Regions from separate parts of the Ferrimonas gelatinilytica genome, predicted to be linked through region 2. Evidence: predicted binding sites of a transcription regulator. Region 2 holds the regulator's gene; the other holds the start of a gene.
What was found. Region 2 encodes NrdR, which represses ribonucleotide reductase genes. Its sites were predicted from a motif close to AAACACNANATNTNGTGTTT; they were not measured.
Positions count from the first base shown of each region.

Region 1: nrdA (class 1a ribonucleoside-diphosphate reductase subunit alpha) is a predicted target of NrdR. The motif match lies at 3,412-3,431, and genes of this name have one in related genera.

Region 1 covers NZ_BAABLF010000005.1:288,356-293,149, forward strand. The annotation lists gene gyrA (DNA topoisomerase (ATP-hydrolyzing) subunit A) at 1-1,631, opposite strand, end outside; gene ubiG (bifunctional 2-polyprenyl-6-hydroxyphenol methylase/3-demethylubiquinol 3-O-methyltransferase UbiG) at 1,821-2,537, shown strand; gene ABD997_RS03670 (HAD family hydrolase) at 2,534-3,205, shown strand; gene nrdA (class 1a ribonucleoside-diphosphate reductase subunit alpha) at 3,571-4,794, shown strand, end outside.
Region 2 covers NZ_BAABLF010000012.1:10,325-15,118, forward strand. The annotation lists gene ribD (bifunctional diaminohydroxyphosphoribosylaminopyrimidine deaminase/5-amino-6-(5-phosphoribosylamino)uracil reductase RibD) at 1-836, opposite strand, end outside; gene nrdR (transcriptional regulator NrdR) at 836-1,288, opposite strand; gene glyA (serine hydroxymethyltransferase) at 1,424-2,680, opposite strand; gene ABD997_RS09625 (TonB-dependent hemoglobin/transferrin/lactoferrin family receptor) at 3,027-4,794, opposite strand, start outside.

The sequences.
Region 1 (4,794 bases), on a different contig from region 2:
TGAGACAGGGTGACGACGACATCTTCCCGGGTAATCAGGTCTTCCATGGAGATATCGGCAGAAGAGGCGGAGATCTCCGTTTGACGCTCGTCACCAAAGTTGGCCTTGATCTCTTCGAGCTCCTCACGGATCACCTCCATCAGGCGCGCCGTGGAGGCCAGAATATGCAGCAGCTCCGCGATCTGATCGAGCAGACCACGGTACTCCTCCAGAATGGACTCGTGCTCCATGCCGGTGAGTTTGTGCAGACGCAGATCCAGAATCGCTTTGGCCTGCTCTTCGGTCAGGTAGTACTTGCCATCGCGAATGCCATACTCCGGCGCCAACCATTCCGGACGTGCCGCGTCGTCGCCGGCCCGCTCCAGCATGGTGGCCACATTGCCCAGCTCCCAGCCCTGGTTAAGCAGGCCTTCGCGTGCTTCCGCCGGTGTTGCCGCCTTTCGGATCAGCTCGATCACCGGGTCGATATTGGCCAGGGCGATGGCAAGCCCTTCAAGGATGTGGGCCCGATCCCGCGCTTTGCGCAGCTCGAACACCGTGCGCCGGGTCACCACCTCTCGACGGTGGCGGATAAAGGCCTGCAGCGTCTCTTTGAGGTTGAAGATCTTCGGCTGATTGTTGGCCAGGGCCACCATGTTGATACCAAACACGGTCTGCATCTGGGTCTGTGCGTAGAGGTTGTTGAGCACCACCTCCGGCACCTCACCGCGCTTGAGCTCGATCACGATCCGCATACCGTCCTTGTCGGACTCATCACGCAAACCGCTGATCCCTTCAATCTTTTTATCTTTCACCAGCTCGGCGATCTTCTCGATCAGCCGCGCCTTGTTCACCTGGTAGGGGATCTCATTAACGATGATCGCTTCGCGACCTTTGGGGTCGGTTTCCACCTCGGTCTTGGCCCGGACATAGATCTTACCCCGACCGGTACGGTAGGCATCGAAGATCCCTTTACGGCCGTTGATGATGCCACCGGTGGGAAAATCGGGACCGGGGATAATCTCGATCAGCTCATCGATGCTGGCGTCTTCGTTGTCGATCAGGTGGAGACACCCATCGACCACTTCAGAGAGGTTATGGGGCGGGATGTTGGTGGCCATCCCCACGGCGATACCGGAGGCTCCGTTGACCAACAGGTTGGGAACCCGGGTCGGCAACACCGCCGGGATCTGTTCTGTGCCGTCGTAGTTGGGCACATAATCCACGGTGTCTTTATCGAGATCCGCCAGCAGCTGGTGGGCGATCTTATCCATCCGGACTTCGGTGTATCGCATCGCCGCCGCAGAGTCGCCATCCACCGACCCAAAGTTGCCCTGGCCATCGACCAGGGTGTACCGCAGTGAGAAGGGCTGTGCCATACGGACGATGGTGTCGTAAACGGCACTGTCACCGTGCGGGTGATATTTACCGATCACATCACCGACCACACGGGCAGATTTCTTGTAGGGCTTGTTCCAGTCATTGCCCAGTTCATTCATTGCAAACAGCACGCGACGATGCACCGGCTTCAGGCCGTCACGTACATCAGGCAAAGCACGCCCGACGATCACGCTCATGGCGTAATCCAGGTAGGAGCTTTTGAGCTCCTCCTCAATGTTGATAGGCGTGATTTCTTTGGCCAGATCAGTCATAAAATGCTCGATCCCCTCACAGCGGTTTCCACAACGGTCTCCGCCCCGGTCCTACCGGTAAAAACAGTGGTTTGGGATTCTAACACAAGGATTCTGCAAAAGAAGGCTTACAAGAGTTTCGACCATCCCTCTCGCTCGATATAATCGAGACGCAACGTTGCAATGGCTATCAAGGCAGAGATAAGAACAATGACAAATACCCAGAATGTGGATGCTCAAGAGGTCGCCAAATTTGAACAGCTCGCCGCCACCTGGTGGGATCCTGAAGGCCACTCCGGCCCGTTGCACAAAATGAATCCGCTTCGTCTGGGTTACATAGAGCGTCACAGCGAAGGACTCTTCGGCAAGAAAGCGGTCGATGTCGGCTGCGGTGGTGGTCTGCTCAGCGAAGCCATGGCCAAGTGTGGCGCCAAGGTTACCGGCCTGGATATGGGGGAGGATCCACTGGAGGTCGCCCGTCTCCATGCGCTCGAGAGTGGCCTGGATATTGATTATCTCCACAGCACCGCAGAGCAACACGCCCAGGGCGAGCGGGGCAAATACGATGTGGTGACCTGCATGGAGATGCTGGAGCATGTACCCGACCCGGCCTCCGTGGTCTCCGCCTGTGCCGAGATGGTAAAGCCCGGTGGCCATCTGTTTCTCTCTACCATCAACAAGACTCCGCAGGCTTACCTGCTTACCATCGTCGGTGCCGAGCGGATCGCCAAGGTACTGCCGAAGGGCACCCACGATTATGAGAAATACCTCCGCCCCTCCCAGCTGATCCGCTGGTGCGAAGAAGCGGGACTGGTGGTGCACCACGCCGACGGGGTCCGCTATAACCCCCTGACCCAAACCTTCAACATGACCCACTCCACCAAGATCAATTACATGATCCACGCCTACAAACCGGAGCTAAGATGAGCCAGGGCTATGACGCTGTGCTGTTCGATCTGGACGGCACCCTGCTGGACACGGCGCCGGATCTCGGGCGGGCAGCCAATGTTGCGTTGGCACAATACGGCTATCCCCCCATCAGCTCACTGCTGGCCAGCCAGGTCAGTTCCCACGGTGTCGCCGGTTTGCTCGGTGCCGCCCTCGGGGCACGACTGGACGCGGTGGACATTCTGCCGATGCGCCGCGTTCTGCTTCAGGCCTATCGGGAAGCAATCAGCATCGAGACCCGGCTGTTCGACGGCATCGACACGCTTATCCACACGCTGGACGACGCGGGATGCCCCTGGGGCATTGTCACCAACAAACCTCAGTGGTTGACCGATCCCCTGCTGGCTCAATGGCCCCTGTTCGCCCGGTCCAGGTGTCAAATCAGTGGCGATACCCTACCCCATTCCAAGCCGCACCCCGCACCTATGTGGGCCGCATCTGAGGCGTTGGCGATCGCGCCGGATCGGATCCTCTACGTCGGGGATGCAGAGCGTGACATGGAGGCGGCTCAGCGCGCCGGTATGGCGGGTGCCGTGGCGCTATGGGGTTACCTGAGGCCGGAGGATCAACCCCAAAAATGGCCCGGCCAACATGCGGCCGATCATCCGCTGGATCTCATCGATCTTTTATCGCTGGTTCAGGGATAAAAAAAACGCAATCAAACCGGGCGTCAAAAAAATTACGCGCCCTTATGATCTTAACCAATCCATCACAAAGTCATTCTGGCCTCTACTTTAGCCGGTTAGGTGATACTAACATGCCAAAAGCACCCACCGGTTATACACACTCTGTCCACATTGAGGGCTATTGAATCCCGAGGGATAACGCCCTATCTTGTAGTCATCATCACAAGACGCACTACATGTTGTGGCACGGCAGCAAACACAACACTACTGCGATAGCCCAAAAGGGGCGCGGGTAACGGGGTACCGTCCGGCAGTTTTCCACGGAAACGTCGCCACAGGTCACCCCGTTTTTCACTTTCACAGGGAACAGGCAGAGCACGTCGCCAATGAATAGTAACCTTCTCGTAACCAAACGGAACGGTCGAAAGGAACCGATCGATCTGGAAAAGATCCACCGGGTGATCTATTGGGCCGCCGATGGCCTGGATAATGTCTCGGTCTCCCAGGTGGAACTGGCCGCGCATATCCATTTTTACGATGGCATCGAGACCGAAGCGATCCATGAAACCATCGTGAAAGCGGCAGCCGATCTGATCAGCGAAGAGTCACCGGACTACCAGTATCTCGCCGCCCGCCTCGCGGTATTCCATCTGCGCAAGAAGGCCTACGGCCAGTTCAAGCCCCCTCACCTATACGACCATGTGGTGAAACTCTGCGAGGCGGGCCGTTACGACCAGCATATCCTCGCGGATTACAGTGTCGAGGAGCTCGACGAGCTGAACCGCTACATCGATCACTGGCGGGATATGAAGTTCTCCTATGCGGCGATCAAACAGCTGGAGGGGAAATACCTGGTGCAGAACCGGGTGACCGGCGAGGTTTATGAAAGCGCTCAGTTCCTCTACATGCTGGTTGCCGCCTGCCTGTTTGCTCACTACCCGAAATCGACGCGGATGGCGTTCGTCAAGCGGTTCTACGACGCCACGTCACTGTTTAAGATCTCCCTGCCTACCCCGATCATGAGCGGTGTGCGAACCCCAACTCGTCAGTTCAGCTCCTGTGTACTGATCGAGTGTGGGGACAGCCTGGACTCCATCAACGCGACCTCCGCGTCCATCGTCAAGTATGTCAGTCAGCGGGCAGGCATCGGCATCAACGCCGGTAACCTGCGTGCCCTGGGCAGTCCCATCCGTGGTGGCGAGGCCTTCCACACCGGTCTGTTGCCGTTCTTCAAGCACTTCCAGACTGCTGTCAAATCCTGCTCCCAAGGGGGAGTGCGGGGTGGTGCGGCTACCCTGTTCTATCCCATGTGGCACCTGGAGGTGGAAGACCTGCTGGTACTTAAGAACAACCGCGGGACCGAAGCAAATCGGATCCGCCACATGGATTACGGGGTCCAGATCAACCACACGCTCTATCAACGCCTCGTCAGTGGCGGCAACATTACGCTGTTCTCACCCTCCGATGTACCCGGGCTGTACGACGCCTTCTTCGCCGACCAGGCCGAGTTTGAGCGTCTCTACTGCCAGTACGAGCAGGATCCCAGCATTCGCAAGAAGAGCATCAAAGCGGTCGAACTGTTCAGCTTAATGATGCAGGAGCGGGCCAGT
Region 2 (4,794 bases):
GGGCCCTGCCAGCAGGTGACGCCATCGGGCCAAATGGCCGGGTAGCCGCGGTGGCTGGCCAACAAGATCGGCCCCTCACAACGGAGCAACTTCAGCGGCGGGGCCAGTCGGGCCTCGCCATCCACCACCACCCGAAGCGGTTGCATCAGCTGCTCGGCACTGATGCGTTGGCGCCAGCTACCCAACTCCTGGTGGCGGACATTCATGCTGGGATCGTCCGCCAGCACCGAGTCGGCACCGGTGATCACCGCGTCGCTCTGGGCTCGCAGGCGCTGAACGTCAGCCCGCGCCTGTGGGCCGGTGATCCACTTGGAATCGCCATTGGCCAGGGCCGTACGGCCATCAATGCTGGCCGCCAGCTTGACCCGGACCCAAGGTAGACCGGTTTTCATCCGCTTGATAAAGCCGGGATTGAGCGCCTCGGCCTGGGCCTGCATCAGGCCTGCAGAGGTGGGGATCCCCGCCTGCTCCAGCATCCGCAAGCCACGCCCCGCCACCTGGGGGTTCGGGTCCACCATCGCCACCACCACCCGAGCAACGCCGGCAGCGATCAGCGCTTCGGCACAGGGGGGCGTACGGCCATGGTGGCTGCAGGGTTCCAGGGTGACGTAGGCGGTGGCACCACGAGCGTGTGCACCGGCGGCACGCAGGGCGTGGACTTCGGCATGGGGTTCGCCCGCCTTGAGATGGGCGCCCTCGCCCACCACGGTACCCTCGTTGACCAGCACACACCCCACCCTGGGGTTTGGCCGCGTGGTGAGCCAACCCCGCTTAGCCAGGGCGATGGCCCTGGCCATGTGCGTGGCATCGGTGGCGCTGAAACCCGCATCATTCATTAACGTTTTTCCAGGCGGGCGATCGCCTCGCCGAACTCGGCAAGATCATCGAAGCCACGGTACACCGAAGCAAAGCGGATGTAGGCCACCTTATCCAGGGTCACCAGCTGCTCCATCACCAGGTTACCGAGCATGCTGGAGGGGACCTCCCGCTCACCGGTGGCACGCAGCGCCGACTTGATTTTGCTCACCGCCTGTTCCACCCGCTCGGTGCCCACTGGACGCTTCTCCAGCGCCCGCTGCAAACCCCGACGCAGCTTCTCCTCATCGAAGGGCTGGCGGGTGCCGTCCTGCTTGATGATCCGCGGCATCACCAGCTCCGCAGACTCGAAGGTGGTGTAGCGCTCATGGCAGGTGAGGCACTCCCGGCGCCGGCGCACCTGGTGGCCATCCGCCACCAGGCGGGAATCGATCACTTTGGTATCGCTGGCAGCACAAAAGGGACAGTGCATGGCGTCTCCGCAAACAGGGTAAAAAGGTGCGGGCAAGAATACCGAATTTTGTCCGCCAGAGTAAGGTAGAGGCAAACAAAAGCCCGCCAGAAGGCGGGCTTGTTTTTCTGGGGACGTCGTCGTCCCGGTGAACCCTTAGCGATAAACAGGGAAGCGGGCGCAGAGCTCCACCACCTGCTGCTTCACCCGCTCCACGACGGACTCATCGCCGAAGTTATCCAGGATGTCGCAGATCCAGCCGGTCAGCTCCCGGGCTTCCGCTTCGCCGATACCACGGCGGGTCAACGCCGGGGTGCCGATCCGCAGGCCGGAGGTGACGAAGGGGCTACGGGGATCGTTCGGCACGGAGTTCTTGTTCACCGTGATGTTGGCCCGACCCAGGGCCGCATCGGCGTCTTTACCGGTAATGTCCTTGCTGATCAGGTCCAGCAGGAACAGATGGTTCTGGGTACCACCGGAAACCACGTCATAGCCACGGTTAATGAATACGTCCGCCATCGCCTGAGCATTCTTCACCACCTGCTGCTGGTACTGGGCAAACTCCGGCTGCAGCGCCTCCTTGAAAGCCACCGCCTTGGCGGCGATCACGTGACACAGCGGGCCACCCTGACCACCAGGGAACACCGCGGAGTTGAACTTCTTATAGAGGGTTTCATCGCCAATGGCGGAGAGGATCAAACCGCCACGGGGACCGCCCAGGGTCTTATGGGTGGTGGTGGTCACTACGTGGGCATGGGGGACCGGATTCGGGTAAACCCCCGCCGCCACCAGGCCTGCCACGTGGGCCATGTCCACGAACAGGTAAGCACCCACTTCGTCGGCGATGGCGCGGAACTCGGCCCAATCAATGATGCCGGAGTAGGCGGAGAAACCGCCGATGATCATCTTCGGCTGATGCTCCCTGGCCAGGGCGCGGATCTCATCATAATCGATGGCGCCGGTGTCCGGGTTGATCCCATATTGCACCGCGTTGTACATCTTGCCGGAGAAGGAGACGGAGGCGCCGTGGGTCAGGTGACCACCGTGGGCCAGGCTCATCCCCAGGACGGTATCGCCGGGCTGCAGCAGGGCCATGAAGACGGCGGCATTGGCCTGGGAACCGGAGTGCGGCTGGACGTTGGCGTACTCGGACCCGAACAGCGCGTTGGCGCGATCGATCGCCAGCTGCTCCGCCACATCGACGTGCTCACAGCCACCGTAATAACGCTTGCCCGGATAGCCTTCGGCGTACTTGTTGGTCAGCTGAGAACCCTGGGCTTCCAATACGCGCGGGCTGGTGTAGTTTTCCGAGGCGATAAGCTCAATGTGCTCCTCTTGGCGCACCCGCTCCGCTTCCATCGCTTGCCACAACTCGGGATCAAAGTCCGCGATATTCATACTGCGTTCGAACATCCTGCTCTCCTGGCCGGTAAGTAAGGTAGGTAAAGTAATAAAGCGTTCCTAAGGTGGCGCATTTTACCTTTTGAATCCCATTATCCCAAGCGATTGTGAGCATCCTCACCACACCGGGCAAAATTACCCCCCCCAAGATCACACTTTGGCGACCTGAAAGCCGGGAGCGCAACCGGGTTTGTCCTCTGTCGGATCCACTGCTGGTTTGGACCGACTTCGAACCTTCCCGGGCTCCGCCGTCGTCAGTGACCGCATCTCATCCTCGCATCCCGTCATAACAAAACGCCGCCCAAGAAAAAGCCGGACGCAGGGTCCGGCTTGATGCTCAGGCGGCGATCGCCAAAGGTCAGAACTGGTACTTCACGTTAACGTTGAAGTAGCGGCCCGGCTGGGTGAAGTTGGACTCCGGTGCCCCCATGTTGTCCATTAGGTACTTGGACTGACCCGCCACATCGGCGTAATCAATGTACTCCTTGTCCAGCAGGTTGAACACACCCGCACGCAACTGCCAATTATCGGTCAGCTCGACGCCGACAGTAACATCCACGACCGCATAGCCGTCGGTGGTGTAGACCTCGTTGTACTTAGGATCGTACAGCGGATCCTCCACCGGGATCACCGGGGTCTCTTTAACGCGGTCCATGCCGCTGGCCATACGCACCACCCCGCCCACGGTGGTGGGTTTGCTGGCGATCTGGGTGTATGCATTGACCCCCAGGCTGCCCTTGAGCGGGCTAATGGTGTTAAGGAAGTCACCGTTATGATCGGTGCCATAGGTGTAAGCGATATTACCCCACAGCTCCAGATCGTTATTGATCCAGTGGCTCACCTGCCCCTCGAAGCCGTAAATCTTTACCTGGTCACGGTTCACGTAGTCGTATTGCAGCGCCAAGACGGGATCCAGCTTATTGGGGTCCTCACACCATGGGCCGAAGATCGGGAAGGGCACGCCCCAACCGGTCGGGGTACAGGTAGGCGCATCTTTAAACTCCCAGTCGATGTAGTCATTGGCCTGGGTGTAGAAACCGGTCAGCTCATAGGAGGTGTTCTGGTGGTTGCCCCGGACACCGATCTCCAAGGTATGGGACTCTTCGGTTTCCAGATCGTAGTTGGGCATAATCTCCACCGGGAACGGCATGCGGCCATCCTGGATCTCCAGCTCACCCCACTTCTGATCCGGCGTCGGCATCTTGTAACCGTAGGCGTACTGACCGTAGACGCTCACCGCGTCGGTAATGTGGTACACCAGGCCCAGCTTGGGCGACCAGAAACCGTCACTCATCTGCTCGAAGTCGGCAGGGTCACGGCCGAAATCCTCCGCCATCTGGGCATCCGGCGTGTTGCGGAAGTAGTCATAGCGCAGGCCGGCGATCAGGTTCAGGCGACCATCCAGCAGGGTGATGTCATCCTGAATAAAGGCGCCCACGCGCAGGCTGTCGGTATCGGCGAACGCAAACTGGTCCTCGCCCACCCAGCCGCCCTCACCCGGGGTGTAGTAGGTACGGTGGCGCTTCATGGTGGATTGCTCCACGTCCAGGCCGAAGGTCAGGTTATGGCTGTAACCCTCGTTGCCGATCTGCTTAGCGAAAGTGCTGGCCAGACCGTAGCGGGACTCTTCGAAATTGTAATCCCGGAACTGGGTCATATCGGTACGCTCACCGTCGGCGAAACCGAAGTAGTCCCGGTGCTCATTCTGATCGGTGTAGCCGTAGTAAAGCACCACATCCAGGCTGTCATGCAGCAGGGTCGGACGCTCTGAGCGCAGACGGAGGGAGCCGTTAAAGGCCTGGGTACCGCGATCGATGTCCCTGTCCTCGTTACGTACGCCGTTACGCTCTTTCTGCTCCCAACGATCCAGCTGTTGATCCAGGTAATCCAGGGTCAACTGAAGGTTGGTGTAATCGTTGAACAGGTACTTGCTCTTGAACAGCACACTATTGGTGACCAAGTCACTGTCCGGCAGGGTACCGTCATAGTTCTGCTGCTCTTCACCTTCACGGTATTGATAGGTCAGCAGGTTTTCAAAGTTGCCGTAGGCCGCGGCACCGGTAAAGCCGGCGCTCCACTCGTTGTTCATCCCGGTGTAACCGGCATTGGCGGAGAAGTAGTGTGCA